One region of the Burkholderia stabilis genome, then DNA from elsewhere that is predicted to be linked to it. Evidence: riboswitches for the same ligand, from Rfam matches in the RefSeq annotation. Region 1 holds a riboswitch; the other holds the start of a gene.

Evidence for each region. A riboswitch is a leader RNA that binds a small molecule or an ion and turns the genes downstream of it on or off. The one in region 1 is predicted to bind manganese.
Region 2: it holds a riboswitch for manganese, as region 1 does, so the genes downstream of both, BBJ41_RS07080 (TMEM165/GDT1 family protein) here and BBJ41_RS29675 (sodium:calcium antiporter) in region 1, are expected to answer to the same signal.

The regions. Positions count from the first base shown of each region.
Region 1 covers NZ_CP016443.1:2,644,295-2,651,907, forward strand. The annotation lists gene BBJ41_RS29665 (efflux RND transporter permease subunit) at 1-3,138, shown strand, start outside; gene BBJ41_RS29670 (copper-binding protein) at 3,135-3,509, shown strand; gene BBJ41_RS29675 (sodium:calcium antiporter) at 3,615-4,625, opposite strand; yybP-ykoY riboswitch at 4,706-4,874, opposite strand; partial or broken gene BBJ41_RS29680 (metal/formaldehyde-sensitive transcriptional repressor) at 4,991-5,265, shown strand; gene dmeF (CDF family Co(II)/Ni(II) efflux transporter DmeF) at 5,278-6,288, shown strand; gene BBJ41_RS29690 (DUF1289 domain-containing protein) at 6,291-6,476, shown strand; gene BBJ41_RS29695 (heavy metal sensor histidine kinase) at 6,559-7,613, opposite strand, start outside.
Region 2 covers NZ_CP016442.1:1,518,410-1,526,022, reverse strand. The annotation lists gene pepN (aminopeptidase N) at 1-1,739, opposite strand, end outside; gene BBJ41_RS07085 (DUF4136 domain-containing protein) at 1,926-2,624, shown strand; gene BBJ41_RS07080 (TMEM165/GDT1 family protein) at 2,677-3,249, opposite strand; yybP-ykoY riboswitch at 3,327-3,469, opposite strand; gene guaD (guanine deaminase) at 3,606-4,925, opposite strand; gene BBJ41_RS07070 (hypothetical protein) at 4,922-5,332, opposite strand; gene BBJ41_RS07065 (adenosine deaminase) at 5,360-6,385, opposite strand; gene xdhC (xanthine dehydrogenase accessory protein XdhC) at 6,404-7,408, opposite strand.

The DNA of each region.
Region 1 (7,613 bases):
GCCGCGTGGGGCGTGCATTCGCTGCGGCAGACGCCGCTCGATGCGCTGCCCGACCTGTCCGACACGCAGGTGATCGTGAAAGCGTCGTATCCGGGCAAGGCGCCGCAGGTGGTCGAGGATCAGGTCACCTATCCGCTGACGACGACGCTGCTCGGCGTGCCGGGCGCGAAAACCGTCCGCGCGTATTCGTCGTTCGGCGACGCGTTCGTCTACGTGCTGTTCGACGACCACACCGATCCGTACTGGGCGCGTTCGCGCGTGCTCGAATACCTGAGCCAGGTGCAGAGCCGGCTGCCGGCCGGCGCGACCGTGTCGCTCGGGCCGGATGCGACCGGCGTCGGCTGGGTGTACGAATACGCGCTCGTCGATCGCACCGGCCATCACGACCTCGGGCAACTGCGCGCGCTCAACGACTGGTTCCTGAAGTTCGAGCTGAAGGCGGTGCCGGACGTATCGGAAGTCGCGAGCATCGGCGGCATGGTGCGCCAGTACCAGGTCGTGCTCGATCCCGACAGGCTGCGCGCTTACGGGATCACGCAACAGGCGGTCGCGGATGCGCTCGGCAAGGCCAACCAGGCGTCCGGCGGCTCGGTCGTTGAGCTGGCCGAGTCGGAGTACATGGTGCGTTCATCCGGCTACCTGCGCACGCTCGACGATTTCCGGCACGTCGTGTTGCGCACGGACGCCGCCGGCACGCCGGTGCTGCTCGGCGACGTCGCGCGCATCCAGGTCGGCCCGGCGATGCGGCGCGGGATCGCGGAGCTGAACGGGCAGGGCGAAGTGACGGGCGGCGTCGTCGTGATGCGTTCGGGCAAGAACGCGCTCACGACGATCGACGCGGTGAAGGCGAAGCTCGCCGACCTGAAGCGTTCGCTGCCGCCCGGCGTCGAGATCGTCACGACCTACGACCGCTCGCAGCTGATCGAGCGCGCGGTGGGCAACCTGAAGGACAAGTTGATCGAGGAATTCATCATCGTCGGCATCGTCTGCGCGGTGTTCCTGTTCCATCTGCGCAGCGCGTTCGTCGCGATCTTGTCGCTGCCGCTCGGCGTGCTGGCAGCGTTCATCGTGATGCGCTACCAGGGCGTGAACGCGAACCTGATGTCGCTGGGCGGGATCGCGATCGCGATCGGCGCGATGATCGACGCGGCGATCGTGATGATCGAGAACGCGCACAAGCATCTCGAGGCATACGACCACGCGCATCCCGGCGAGCCAATGACGAATGCGCGGCGCTGGGAGCTCGTCGCGGCGTCGGCCGCGGAAGTCGGGCCGGCGCTGTTCTTCTCGCTGCTGATCATCACGCTGTCGTTCATTCCGGTGTTTTCGCTGGAAGGGCAGGAGGGCAAGCTGTTCGCGCCGCTCGCGTTCACGAAGACCTACACGATCGCCGCGGCAGCCGGGCTGTCGGTCACGCTGGTGCCCGTGCTGATGGGGTATCTCGTGCGCGGGCGCATTCCGCACGAGCACGCAAACCCGATCAACCGCGTGCTGATCCGCCTGTACCGGCCGCTGCTCGAAGCGACGCTGCGGCGCCCGTGGTTCGCGATCGGCGTCGCGGTCGTCGCGCTCGTGCTGACGGCGGTGCCGGTGTCGCGGCTCGGCGGCGAATTCATGCCGCCGCTCGACGAAGGCGATTTGCTGTACATGCCGACCGCGCTGCCCGGCATCTCGGCCGACAAGGCGAGCGAGCTGCTGCAGCAGACCGACCGGCTGATCAAGACCGTGCCCGAAGTCGATACGGTGTTCGGCAAGTCGGGGCGCGCGGATACGGCGACCGACCCGGCGCCGCTCGAGATGTTCGAGACGACGATCCGCTTCAAGCCGCGCAATGCATGGCGGCCCGGCATGACGCCGGAGAAGCTTGTCGACGAACTCGATCGCACGGTGAAGGTGCCGGGCCTGTCGAACGTGTGGGTGCCGCCGATCCGCAACCGGCTCGACATGCTGTCCACCGGCATCAAGACGCCGGTCGGCGTGAAGATCTCCGGGCCGGACCTGACGGGGATCGACGCGATCGCGACGCAGGTCGAGGCGGCCGTGAAGCACGTGCCGGGCGTGACGTCCGCGCTCGCGGAACGGCTGAACGGCGGCCGCTACATCGACGTCGACATCGACCGGCTCGCCGCCGCGCGCTACGGGCTGTCGGTTGCCGATATCCAGTCGGTCGTGTCGTCGGCGGTCGGCGGCGAGGACGTCGGCGAAGTGATCGCGGGGCGCGAGCGCTTCCCGATCAACATCCGCTACCCGCGCGAGATCCGCGATTCGCTCGAAAACCTGCGGCAGTTGCCGGTCGTCACCGCGCGCGGCGCGCAGATCCGCCTGGGCGACGTCGCGCGCATCACGATCGCCGACGGCCCGCCGATGATCCGCAGCGAGAACGCGCGCCTGTCCGGTTACGTGTACGTCGACCTTCGCGGCACCGACCTGCGCACGGCGGTTCGCGCGATGCAGCAGGCGGTCGCGCAGCAGGTCGTATTGCCGCCCGGCTATTCGATCGCGTGGTCGGGGCAGTTCGAGTATCTCGAACGCGCGGCGGCCACGCTGCGCACCGTCGTGCCGGTGACGCTCGTCGTGATCTTCGTGCTGCTGTTCCTCACGTTCGGCTCCGCCGCCGACGCGCTGCTGCTGATGTCGACGGTGCCGTTCGCGCTGGTCGGCGGATTCTGGCTCGTGTGGGGGCTCGGCCACGCGGTGTCCGTCGCGACGTCGGTGGGGTTCATCGCGCTCGCGGGCGTGGCCGCCGAATTCGGCGTCGTGATGCTGCTGTACCTGAAGGGCGCGCTGAAGCGCCGGCTCGACGACGGCGAACCGCTGACCGATGCGCTGCTGCTCGACGCGATTCGCGAAGGCGCGGTACTGCGCGTGCGGCCCAAGGCGATGACGGTTGCCGTCGTGCTGGCCGGCCTCGTGCCGATCATGGTCGGGCACGGCGCCGGTTCCGAAGTGATGCAGCGCATCGCCGCGCCGATGGTCGGCGGCATGGTCACCGCGCCGCTGCTGTCGATGTTCGTCATTCCCGCCGCGTGGCTTCTGCTTCAGCGCCGTCGTGTGCGAAGCGCGAGCCGTGCGCGGCATTCCGATGCAGTTCCTCACGGCATGAACGTGCCATCCACCCCAACCGGAGAGTCTCAATGAAGAAGTCGATTGTCACCACCGTTACCGTTACCGTCACCGCGCTCGCGATCGGCGCATTTGCCTTGCCTGCCTTTGCGTCCGGCGACATGTCGGGCATGGACATGTCCGGCATGAAAATGTCGTCCGGCGGTTCGGCCGAATCGAAGGCCGTGCTGACCGATGCCGAAGTGAAGAAGGTCGATGCCGCGACCGGCAAGCTCACGCTGAAGCACGGCGCGCTCGAGAACGTCGGGATGCCGCCGATGACGATGGCGTTCAAGGCGAAGGACGCGGCCATGCTCGAACAGGTTCATGCGGGCGACAAGGTCAAGGTGCGGATCGAGAACGTCAACGGCACGCTGACGATCGTGAAGCTCGTGAAGGCATCCTGATCGTCCGGATGCGGGCGGTGCTGCTTGCCCGCATCAATGCAGTGAAGCGCATCGCGCGGACGCGGTTTTCAAGGCCGCGTCCGCGCGCGTGCGCGTCTGCGCGCTTCAGCGCGCCAGCGTCAGGAACAGATACCCCGCATACCCCGCGCCGTTCGCGAGCAGCGCCCAGATCGCGAGCCCGCGCGTACGGGCATTGATGCGCAGCCAGGCGGCCGCCGCGAGCGTGATGATCACGCCGGTCAGCACTTCGGGGCGCGGCTCCCACGGCGTCAGCATGATGCCGATCGCCGGCAGCAGCGTGCCCTGGAACACCATCGCGCCGGTGATGTTGCCGAACGCGAGCGTGTCCTTCTTGCGGCGAATCCACAGCACGCTGTTGACCTTCTCAGGCAGCTCCGTCGCGATCGGCACGATGATCAGCGACAGCAGCAGCGCCGATACGCCGAGTACGTGCGACACGCCTTCCACGCCGTGAATGAAGCCCTTCGCGCCGCCGACCAGCAGTGCGAGGCCGATGAGCAGCTGCAGCGCGATCGTCGCCAGGTTGGTCGGCAACCCCACGCGCGACAGCAGCATCGCGTGCGGCGCTTCGGTGCCGTGGCCGGCGTCGACGAGCTGGTTCGACGCGCGGAACGTCATCACGACGTACATCACGTAGATGCCGACCAGCATCGCGGCGAGCAGCGCGCGCACCGCCCAGTTGTGATGCGGGACGAACATCGCGACGGTCGCCAGCGAGAACGCGGCGAGGAAGTAGTTCATGTCGCGCACGAAACCCGTGCGTTCGGGCGCGATCGTGCCGCGCAGCCCGCGCGAGCGGATCACGGCGAGCGTCATCAGGAAGGTGGTCAGCGTCGCGAGCATCAGCGGCGCGCCGAGGATCGCGCCGACGCCGATTTCCTCGTTCACTTGCTGGTTCGCCGTGCCGCCGGCCAGCGCGAGCAGCGGCACCATCGTTTCGGGCAGCGCGGTGCCGACGGCCGCGAACAGCGACCCGGTCACGCCTTCGGAAATCTTCAGACGTTCGCCCAGATGTTCGAGCGCATTGGTGAAAACCTCGGCGGCCACGAGGATCACGACCAGCATGAACGCGAGTTCGAGGAACATGAAAGTCATGCGGCACCTCCGCAGGCATGGATGCGGGCGGCGGCAGAGCGCGGGGAGCAGGCGGGGAGGAACATGGGGACTCCGTGGTCGGACGCTGACGAACCATGGCACATCCGCCGACGTCCGACCAGGAACGACGCGATGTGCCCATGGTCTCGCCAAGCCGATCAGGCCGAACGCGCCACGGCCGAAGCCGAGTGTGTTGACGCGTTCGCTTTCCGGGGGACGGAAAGCAGGCTACTCCCCAAAGACGAAGGGCAGTCTAGCCGAGCGAATTTCTTTCGACAAGCCTTCATCTCAAAAAAATATACCCCTCTACCCTATAGGGAAAGCACTTCGGAGATATACTCCCCTTCCCTATACAGGAGCCGTCGATGAGTCATACCGTTCGGGAAAAACAGAAGCTGCTGAACCGCGTGCGCCGTATCAAGGGCCAGGTCGAGGCGATCGAGCGCGCGCTCGGGACGAGCGCGGCTGCAACGAGGTTCTGCAATTGATCACGAGTTGTCGCGGCGCGATGAACGGCTTGCTGGCCGTCGTGCTGGAAGACCACATCCGCGAGCATCTGGTCGATGCGCACGAGTCCGACGCACACGAAGGCAGCGCGACCGAGCAGCTGATCGACGTGGTGCATAGCTATTTCAAGTAATCGGGGCAGAGCATGAATTCTTTCCGGGATGACGCGTTCGGCGCGGGGCATGACCATATCTTCCTCGGCGCGGCACACGAGCAGAACGAGCGGAGGACCTGGATGGTCATCGGCCTGTGCTCGGCAATGATGGTGGCCGAGATCGTCGGCGGCACGCTGTTCGGGTCGCTGGCGCTGGTCGCCGACGGGCTGCACATGTCGACGCATGCGGGCGCGATGCTGATCGCCGCGCTGGCCTATACCTATGCGCGCAAGCATGCCGACGATCCGCGCTTCGTGTTCGGCACCGGCAAGCTCGGCGATCTCGCCGGATTCACGAGCGCGATCGTGCTCGCGATGATCGCGATCCTGATCGGTTACGAGGCGGTTGCGCGTCTGCTGGCTCCGGTGCCCATTCACTTCGGCGAAGCGATTCCGATTGCCGTGCTGGGGCTCGCGGTGAACCTCGCCAGCGTGTGGCTGCTGAGCGGCGGCCATCACCACGGGCACGGCCATCACCATGGGCACGACCACGGTCACGACCACGATCATGGTCACGACGATGATGACCATCACGCGCATCACGATCACGGTTCGCAAACGGCAGCCCATCGCGACCACAACATCCGGTCGGCCTACGTGCACGTGATCGCCGACGCGGCCGTGTCGGTGCTGGCCATCGTCGGCCTGCTGCTCGCCCGTGCATTCGGCTGGGTCTGGATGGATCCCGTCGCGGGCATTATCGGCGCACTCGTCATCGCGAACTGGTCGTACGGGCTGATGCGCGATACGGGCGGCATCCTGCTCGACGTCAACGTCGATCGCAAGCTGGCGGCGCGCGTCCGTCATGCGATCGAGGCGCTTGGCGACAAGGTCAACGATCTTCACGTGTGGCGCGTCGGCCCGGGCCACATGAGCGCGATCGTGTCGGTCGAGACCGTCGATACGATGCGCGACGCGCGTTTCTACCATGGGCTGATCGAGGGTTTCGATGGCGTGTCGCACGTGACCGTCGAAGTGATGACGCCTGCGAAGGTGGCCTGACCGTGGCCGTGAAATCGCCCTGTATCGACCTGTGCGCGTTTGACGGCCGAACGGGTTTTTGTGTCGGCTGCCTGCGCACACGCGACGAGGCGCGCGACTGGAAGAAGCTGACCGACCATCGCCGGCACCAGATATTGAACGACCGCAATCGCCGCCAGGCGAAAATCCGGCGCGAGCCGGGAGAGTGAAGGCGGTCGGCGGCGGCGGTCGTCGTGCCGCGTCTGGTGTCGCACCGGCCGTCATGCCGATGCGACGGGCGACGCAAACGGCTTACCCTTGCGCGCCGCGCGGAAAGTAAAGCGCGAACGTCGTGCGCCCGTCGCGGCTCGCGACCTCGACCTTGCCGCGATGCAGCTCCATGATCGACTTGACGATCGCGAGCCCGAGCCCGGCGTTTCTTGCGGCGCCGTGCCGCGACGAATCGATGCGATAGAAGCGCTCGAAGATCCGGTCGACCTGCTCGGGCGGAATCGCGACGCCGCGATTCGTGACCTCGACGACCGCGTAGTCGGCCTGCACGGAAACCGCCAGCTCGATCGTCGACGCCGCGTCCGCGTGTTCCAGCGCGTTTGACGCGAGGTTGCTGATCGCGCGCCGGAACAACGTTGCGTCCGCAACGACTGGCGCCGTGCCGCGCACGTCGATGCGCACGCCGGCCTCGTCGGCCAGCGCCTGGAAATACGACGCGAGGCGGCGCAGCTCGCTGCCCGCGTCGAGTTCGGCGGTCTTCAGGTGCTGCCGCGCATTGTCCGTGCGCGCGAGAAACAGCATGTTCTCGATCATCCGCTGCAACCGCTCGCATTCCTCGATGTTCGAATCGATCAGCGCTTCGTATTCCTCGGTCGTGCGGGCGCGCGACAGCGTGATCTGCGATGAGCTGATCACGTTGGCGAGCGGCGTGCGCATGTCGTGCGCAAGATCGGACGAGAACTGCGACAGCCGCACGAATGCGCGTTCGAGTCGATCGAGCATCCGGTTGACCGACGTCGCGAGCTCGCGCAGCTCGACCGGGCCGCCGCGCGCGTCGAGGCGCGCGTTCAGGTTGTGCGCCTCGATACGCGACGTCTGCCGTCCGAGGCTCTCGACCGGGCGCAGGCCGCGCGACGCGACCGCATAACCGAGCGCTCCGACCAGCAGCGCGCCGACGGCCGCCGCGAGCCAGATGTCGACGCGATAGCTTTCGAGCAGCGACTGGCGATCGGTCGCCGTGCGCGCGAGCGCGACCTGGACGGCTTCGCCGGACGGCAGCGTGTCGCGCGCGTAGACGCAGCGCGACGTGCCGACACCGGGCGGCGCGCACGTGAACGGGCTGCCGGCTCCGGCGG
Region 2 (7,613 bases), on a different replicon from region 1:
GGATCGCTGTCGTGCGCGAGCAGGAAGGCGAGGTCGTCGTCGCTGTAGTCGTACTCGACGATCACCGGCGACGAGAAGTTGCGCAGCAGCGATGGCAGCGGCGCTTCCGGCACGTCGACGAACGTGAAGGTCTGCTCGGTGTCGGTGAAGTCGAGCACGCGCGTCGTGCCCGATGCGGCGGCTTCGCCGTCCAGACGCAGCGGCAGGTCGCGGCCGTCGCGGCCGATCAGGCCGATCGCGAACGGAATCAGCAGCGGCCCCTGCTGCGTTTCGCGCGCGGCCGGCGACGCGTCGCCGTAACCCTGCGCGAGCGTGACCGTATAGCGGCGCGCGGCTGCGTCGTACGCGGTGCGCACCGACACGCGCGGCGTGCCGGCCTGGCTGTACCAGCGCTCGAACTGCGCGAGGTCGCGCCCGTTCGCGTCGGCCATGGCGTGACGGAAGTCGTCGCAGGTCACCGCGTGGCCGTCATGGCGCTTGAAATACAGGTCCATCCCCTTGCGGAAGCCGTCGCGGCCGAACAGCGTCTGGTACATCCGCACGACTTCCGAGCCTTTTTCGTAGACGGTCATCGTGTAGAAGTTGTTGATTTCGACGTAGCTCTCCGGGCGCACCGGATGCGCCATCGGGCCCGCGTCCTCGGCGAACTGCAGCTGGCGCAGCACGCGCACGTCCTCGATGCGCTTGACCGCGCGGGCCGCCGAGTCGATCTCGTCGCCCGCGGCCATGTCGGCCGAGAATTCCTGGTCGCGGAACACGGTCAGGCCTTCCTTCAGGCTCAGCTGGAACCAGTCGCGGCAGGTCACGCGGTTGCCGGTCCAGTTGTGGAAATACTCGTGGCCGACCACCGATTCGATGTTCGCGAAATCGGTGTCGGTCGCGGTTTCGGGGTTCGCCAGCACGTACTTCGTGTTGAAGATGTTGAGCCCCTTGTTTTCCATCGCGCCCATGTTGAAATCGCCGACCGCGACGATCATGAAGCGGTCGAGATCGAGCTCGAGGCCGAAGCGCTTTTCGTCCCAGCGGATCGAGTGGATCAGCGAATCCATCGCGTGACGCGTCTTGTCGAGATCGGCCGGTTCGACCCACACCTGCAGCAGCTTTTCCTTGCCGGAGCCGCTCGTGATCTTTTCCTCGATCGCGACGAGCTTGCCCGCGACGAGCGCGAACAGGTAGCTCGGCTTGCGGAACGGGTCTTCCCACTTCGCGAAGTGACGGCCGTCGGGCAGGTCGCCCGAATCGACGAGGTTGCCGTTCGACAGCAGCACCGGGTAAGCGGCCTTGTCGGCGCGCAGCGTGACCGTGTACGACGCCATCACGTCGGGACGGTCGAGGAAGTAGGTGATGCGGCGAAAGCCCTCGGCTTCGCACTGCGTGAAGAAGTTGCCGCTCGACACGTAGAGGCCCGACAGCGTCGTATTCTGGTCGGGCGCGCATGCGCTTTCGAGCGTCAGCTCGAACGCATCGGGGACGTTCTCGACGGTCAGCCCGTGCTCGTGCGCGCGCACGGCGCCGTGCGGCGCGCCGTCCAGCCGTGCGCCGAGGAATTCGAGCGCCTCGCCCAGCAGTTCCAGGTGCGGCGCCGGCGCGGCATCCGGATTGCGGCGCACGCGCATCGTATTCCTGACGATCGTGCGGGCCGGTGCGAGATCGAATTCGAGCGCGACGGAATCGATGAGGAAGGCCGGCGGCGTGTAGTCGGCGCGGCGGATCACGGTGGAGGAAGCGTTGTCGGACATGGTCGTCGAGATCGGTGGAGTGGGGGACGGGCCCGCGGCACGGGCCGGGCGAACCGGGCCATTGTACAAAGCCTTGCGGCTGCGTGCCGGGCGAACTTTTTACCGGTTCCGGCAGTCCGCGTATTATCGGCATCCCGTCCGGTTCGCGCGGTGCGACGGATGGGTGACGGATCGACGAGGATCAACATGAAACGCGAATGGATTCAACGCGGTGCGGGCTGGGCGGCGGTGCTGTGCGTGGCGCTGCTGACCGGCTGCACCAGCTACGTGACGACCCAGGTCACGGCCTTCTCCGACTGGAGCGGCAGCGACGCGACACGCACCTATGCGTTCACGCGCACCGATGCGCAGAAAAACAGTATCGAGCAATCGACCTACGAGCCGATCGTCGCGAGCGAGCTGTCCGCGTATGCGTTCCGGCAGGTGCCGCAGGCGCAGGCGCGGTATCTCGTCGGGCTGACCTACACGGTCGGCAGCGATCTCGTGACGGTGCCGCAGCCGGTCTACTACGATCCGTGGTTCGCGCCCGGGCCGTACTGGCGGCGCGGGCCGTGGGGTCCGTGGGGCCCCTGGGGGCCGATGCCGGCCGGCTACGTCGCGCAGACGTATCAGGTGTTCGACTACACGCTCGGCATCCGCATCACCGAGCGCGCAACGGGCAAGGAGGTCTACAACGTGTCCGCGCGTACGACCGGCGACAACGGCACGCTGCTGTATGCGATGCCGTTCCTCGCCCGCAGCGCGCTCGCCGATTTCCCGCTGTCGAACGGCTCGGTCCGTTCGGTCCGGTTGCCGGTCGACAAGCGCGGCGGGCCGGCGGCGCCGGCCGCCAACGAGCGCGCGGTGCCGGCTCCCCCGGCGTCGGGCGCGGCGGTCGCGAAGTAACGCAGCGCCCGCATCGGCGCGGCCGCCCGGCCGCGCCGGCTACATCCGTCCGTCAGACCCCGATACCGAGCAGCGCCAGCGCGCCGAGCACCACGAACAGCACGGCCGCGATCCCGTGCACGAGCTTCGTCGGCAGGCGGTGCGCGAAGCGGTCGCCGAGCAGGATCGCGGGCACGTTCGCGAGCATCATCCCGAACGTCGTGCCGGCCACGACGCCGATATAGTCCTGAAAGCGCGCGGCCAGCGCGACGGTCGCGATCTGCGTCTTGTCGCCCATCTCCGCGAGGAAGAACGCCACGAGGGTCGCGCCGAACACGCCGAGCCGCGAGCGGTTGGCGTTGGCTTCGTCGGCATCGAGCTTGTCCGGCACGAGGATCCACAACCCCATCGCGATGAACGAGAATGCGAGCGCCCAGCGCATGATCGACGGCGTGACGAGCGCGCCGAGCCATTCGCCGAGCGCGCCTGCGAAACCGTGATTGACGAGCGTCGCGACGAGCACGCCGAGGATGATCGGCACCGGCTTGCGATAACGCGCGGCCAGCACGAGGGAAAGCAGTTGGGTCTTGTCGCCGATTTCAGCGAGGGCGACGGCGCCGGTGGAGATCAGGAAGGCTTGGGACACGTGTGGGGTTCCGCGGGCCGATGTTGTGCGTGCGAGCGACGATCCACGGCGCGCCGGGCCCTGATGCGGCGCACTGTGAACCATCGGTCTCGCCAGGCCTAGGTGGCTGCGTCCGCCATGGCCGAACGAACGGCCAAGTCTGTTGACGGACGCCTCCGTCACGATGCGCGCCGTTGGCGCGAGGCATCGAGCGGAGCGGCTACTCCCCAATGAGCGGCGAATTCTAGCACGGCGCGTCGCGCGCGGGAAAGCGGCCTCGCGGCGTGGCGGGAAACACCGGGCGCGTGGCGCCTTCGGCGGCCCGGCATGCGCGGCGGCGGATGCCCGCGCACGCCGGGACGGTGCCCGGCGGGCCGTTACGCGGCTGCGGAGCGGCGTGCGGCGCCGCGTTCGTGGACGAGTGCGCCGGCCGCATAGGTGCGGTACACCGCGCGGTCGTCGCCGAGCAGCGCGAACGCGAACAGCAGTTCCTCGAGCGAATCCGCGCGCTTCGTGCGGCGCGCGAGCAGCGGCGTGGCCTGCGGATCGAGCACGACGAAGTCGGCCTCGGTGCGCGGCTCGAGCGTGCCGACCGTGTCGGCGAGGTCGAGCGCCTGCGCGGCGCCGGCCGTCGCGAGCCAGAACATCCGCGTCGCGGTCAGGTGGTGGCCCGACAGCCGCGCAACCTTGTGCGCTTCGTTCATCGTCTGCAGCATCGAGAACGACGTGCCGCCGCCGACGTCGGTCGCGAGCGTGACGGGCACGTCGTGTTCGCCGGCCTTGTCGAAATCGAACAGCCCGCTGCCGAGGAAGAAGTTCGACGTCGGGCAGTGCGCGACGACGGTGCGCGTCTCGGCCATCCGGCGGCGGTCCTCGTCGTCGAGGTGGATGCAGTGGCCGTACACCGCGCGCGGACGCAGCAGCCCGTAGCGGTCGTAGATGTCGAGATAGCTGCGATGGCCGGGGAACAGCTCGGCCACCCATTTCACCTCGTCGACGTTTTCCGCGACGTGGCTCTGCACGAACACGTCCGGATGGCGGCGCGCGAGTTCGCCGCACGCTTCGAGCTGTGCCTCGGTCGAGGTCGGTGCGAAACGCGGCGTGAGCGCGTACATCTGGCGGCCCTTGCCGTGCCAGCGGCCGATCAGCTCGGCGCTGTCGTCGTAACCCGATTGCGCGGTGTCGCGCAGGAATTCGGGGCAGTTGCGGTCCATCAGCACCTTGCCCGCGATCATCCGCAGGTCGCGCGCGTCGCTCGCCGCGAACAGCGCATCGGCCGACTGCTTGTGCACCGTGCAGTAGACGAGCGCGCTCGTCGTGCCGCAGGCGAGCAGTTCGTCGACGAAGAAGTCGGCGACTTCGCGCGCATGCTCGGGGTCGCCGAACTGGCGCTCGGTCGGGAACGTGTACTTGTCGAGCCACGGCAACAGGCCCGGCGCCGGCGACGCGATCATGTCCGTCTGCGGATAGTGGATGTGCGTGTCGATGAAGCCGGGCACGATCAGCTTGTCGCGCAGGTCATGGACGATCGCGTCGCGCGCGAGCGTCGCGGCGAGCTGCGCATACGGGCCGGCCGCGACGACCTTGCCGTCGTCGACGATCAGGAGGCCGTCGGTCTCGTAGTTCGCGGCCTGGCTCGATTGTGCCGGGTCGCCGTTGAAGGTCAGCAGTTGGGAACGAAAAGCGGTTTGCGTCATGACGAATGGTCCTGCATCAAGGTAAGGCGAACAGAAGAAAGCGAGCGACGCCGCGCGGGCGACGGCATGGATGGCGACGCCCGCGCGGGGGCGGGGCGGCGTTTCGCGAGTGACCGCGCCACGCTGTGTGCGGCACGGCCGGAGGCGATTGCGCGGGCGAACGTGGCGGCCGCCGGCGCGTGACTGCCGGCGAACCTGCCTGCGCTGGCGATCGCGATCGATGCGGCGGCGAACGGCATGGCAAGCCACGGCAGCAGGCGCCGGCGGGCGGCGACGAACAGCTTCGCCGCCACGCGTGCGACGCCCGAGCGGCGCGCGTTCATGCCTGGCGCATACAGACGCACGCGACCCGCCCGGCGCAATGCCGGACCGGAGTTCGCGAAGCGGATGCCGTTGCCGTGTTTCATCTGTCTAGCGCACCTCGATGCCAGCCGTCACGCGGCCTGCCAGTACGCGTCGAGGCGCGCGATCAGCGCGTCGCGTTGCGCCGGTTCGACGAACGACGCCTCGAAGCCGTTGCGGATCACCGCATGGACTTCGGCATCCGTGAGCTGCAGCCCCGCGACCGTCGCGAAGTAGTTTTCGTTGACGTAGCCGCCGAAATAGGCCGGATCGTCGGAGTTGATCGTCACGGCGACGCCGCGATCGAGCAGCGCCTTCAGCGTGTGCTTCGCCATGTCGTCGAACACGCACAGCTTCAGGTTCGACAGCGGGCACACGGTGAGCGCCGTGCGCGTCGCGGCGAGGCGCTCGACGAGCGCCGCGTCCTCGATGCTGCGCACGCCATGGTCGATCCGGTCGACCTTCAGCACGTCGAGTGCTTCATAGATGTAGGCGGGCGGGCCTTCCTCGCCCGCATGCGCGACGAGCTTCAGCCCGAGCGCACGCGCTTTTTCGAACACGCGCGCGAATTTCGTCGGCGGATGGCCGAGCTCGGACGAATCGAGGCCCACGCCGATCAGGCGATGGCGATAGCGCTCGAACAGCGGCAATGCGGATTCGAACGTCGCGAGCGCGTCCTCTTCGGACAAGTGGCGCAGGAAACACAGGATCAGCTTGCTCGACAGCCCGCGCTGCTCGGCATCGGCGAGTGCGCGTTCGATGCCGGCGACGACCGTCTCGATCGGCACGCCGCGCTCGGTGTGCGTCTGGGGGTCGAAGAACAGCTCGGTATGGGCGACGTGGTCGGCCAGCGCGCGTTCGCAGTACGCGGCCGTCATGTCGTAGAAATCCTGCTCGGTCAGCAGCACGCTCGCGCCTGCGTAATAGATGTCGAGGAACGACTGCAGGTCGGTGAACGCGTACGCCGCGCGCAGCGCGTCGATCGAGTCGTACGCGAGCTTCACGCCGTTGCGCTGCGCGAGCGCGAAAATCAGTTCGGGCTCGAGCGAGCCTTCGATATGGATGTGCAGCTCCGCTTTCGGCGCGCGGGCAATCTTGTCCTTGAATGTCGGGGTCATGGCGTCGTTCTTGGTCGGTCAGTGTGTAGGGGAAGCCAGCGCGGGCGCGTTCGCCTCGACGGCCTGCAGCAACTGCGCAGCCACCGAGATCGCGATCACTTCGGGCGCCTTGTCGATGATGCCTTCGACACCGATCGGGCAGCGCATTCGCGCGACCTGGGCCGGGTCGATGCCGATCGCCGCGAGGCGATGATCGAACTGCGCACGTTTCGCGTGCGAGCCGGTCATCCCGAAGTAGGCGTAGTCGCCGCGTCGCAGGATGCGCTCGGCCAGCACGAAATCGAGTGCGTGGTCGTGCGTCATCACGACGAAGTAGGACTGCGGCGGCGCCGTGTCGACGGCGTCGGCCGGGGCAGCGGCCGCGTCGATCGCGAGATTGCCGATGCCGGCGAGCGCTTGCGCCGGCGGGAACACCGCGTCAGGCCCGTCGATCCAGCGCACGTGGCACGGCAGCGTCGCGAGCACCTTCACGAGCGCGGTGCCGATGTGCCCGGCGCCGAACAGCATGACGGGGAACGCATACGGCGCGATCGTTTCGGTCATCAGCGATACGCCGCCGGTTTCCCACAACAGGCAATCGGCACGCGCGGCCGGCGATTCGGGCTCGCTCAGCAGCGGCGCGCCCGGCGAGGGGCCGAATGATACGCTACGCACGGTCGCGGCGCCCGCCGCGACGCGTTTCGCGAGCGACATGATCCAGCCGAGATCACCGACGTCGAGCCGCTCGAATGCGAGCACGACCGCGCCGCCGCAACACTGGCCGAGGCTCGGGCCAAGCGCGAACCGTTCGAGCCTGCGCGCGTGGGATACGTGCGCGCCATCCTTCAGCAGATGCCGGGCGGTTTCGATCGCCTTCCATTCCAGATGACCGCCGCCGATCGTATGGCGGGCCATGTCACGCGTGACGAGCATCTTGGTGCCGGCTTCGCGCGGCGCGGAGCCGTCGGTGTGCGCGACCGTCACGAGCACGGCCGCTTCGCCGTGCGCGAGAAGTTGCTGCAGATCGCCGAGCCAGGCTTCCATCAGCGCGCTCCGTTCGAAACGACGCGGCACGACACGCGGCGCGGGCTGGCGGACGCGGCGGCAACGAGAACGGACGGGAGCGGGGCAGGCCGGCCGCACGGCTGATGCGGTGCGGCGGCAGCGCGCCGGATGCGCGCGCGAACGGCACCGCGGGACACGCGGACGCCATGAGGGTGACGGATGCGGATGGTTTGCGTTGTCATGA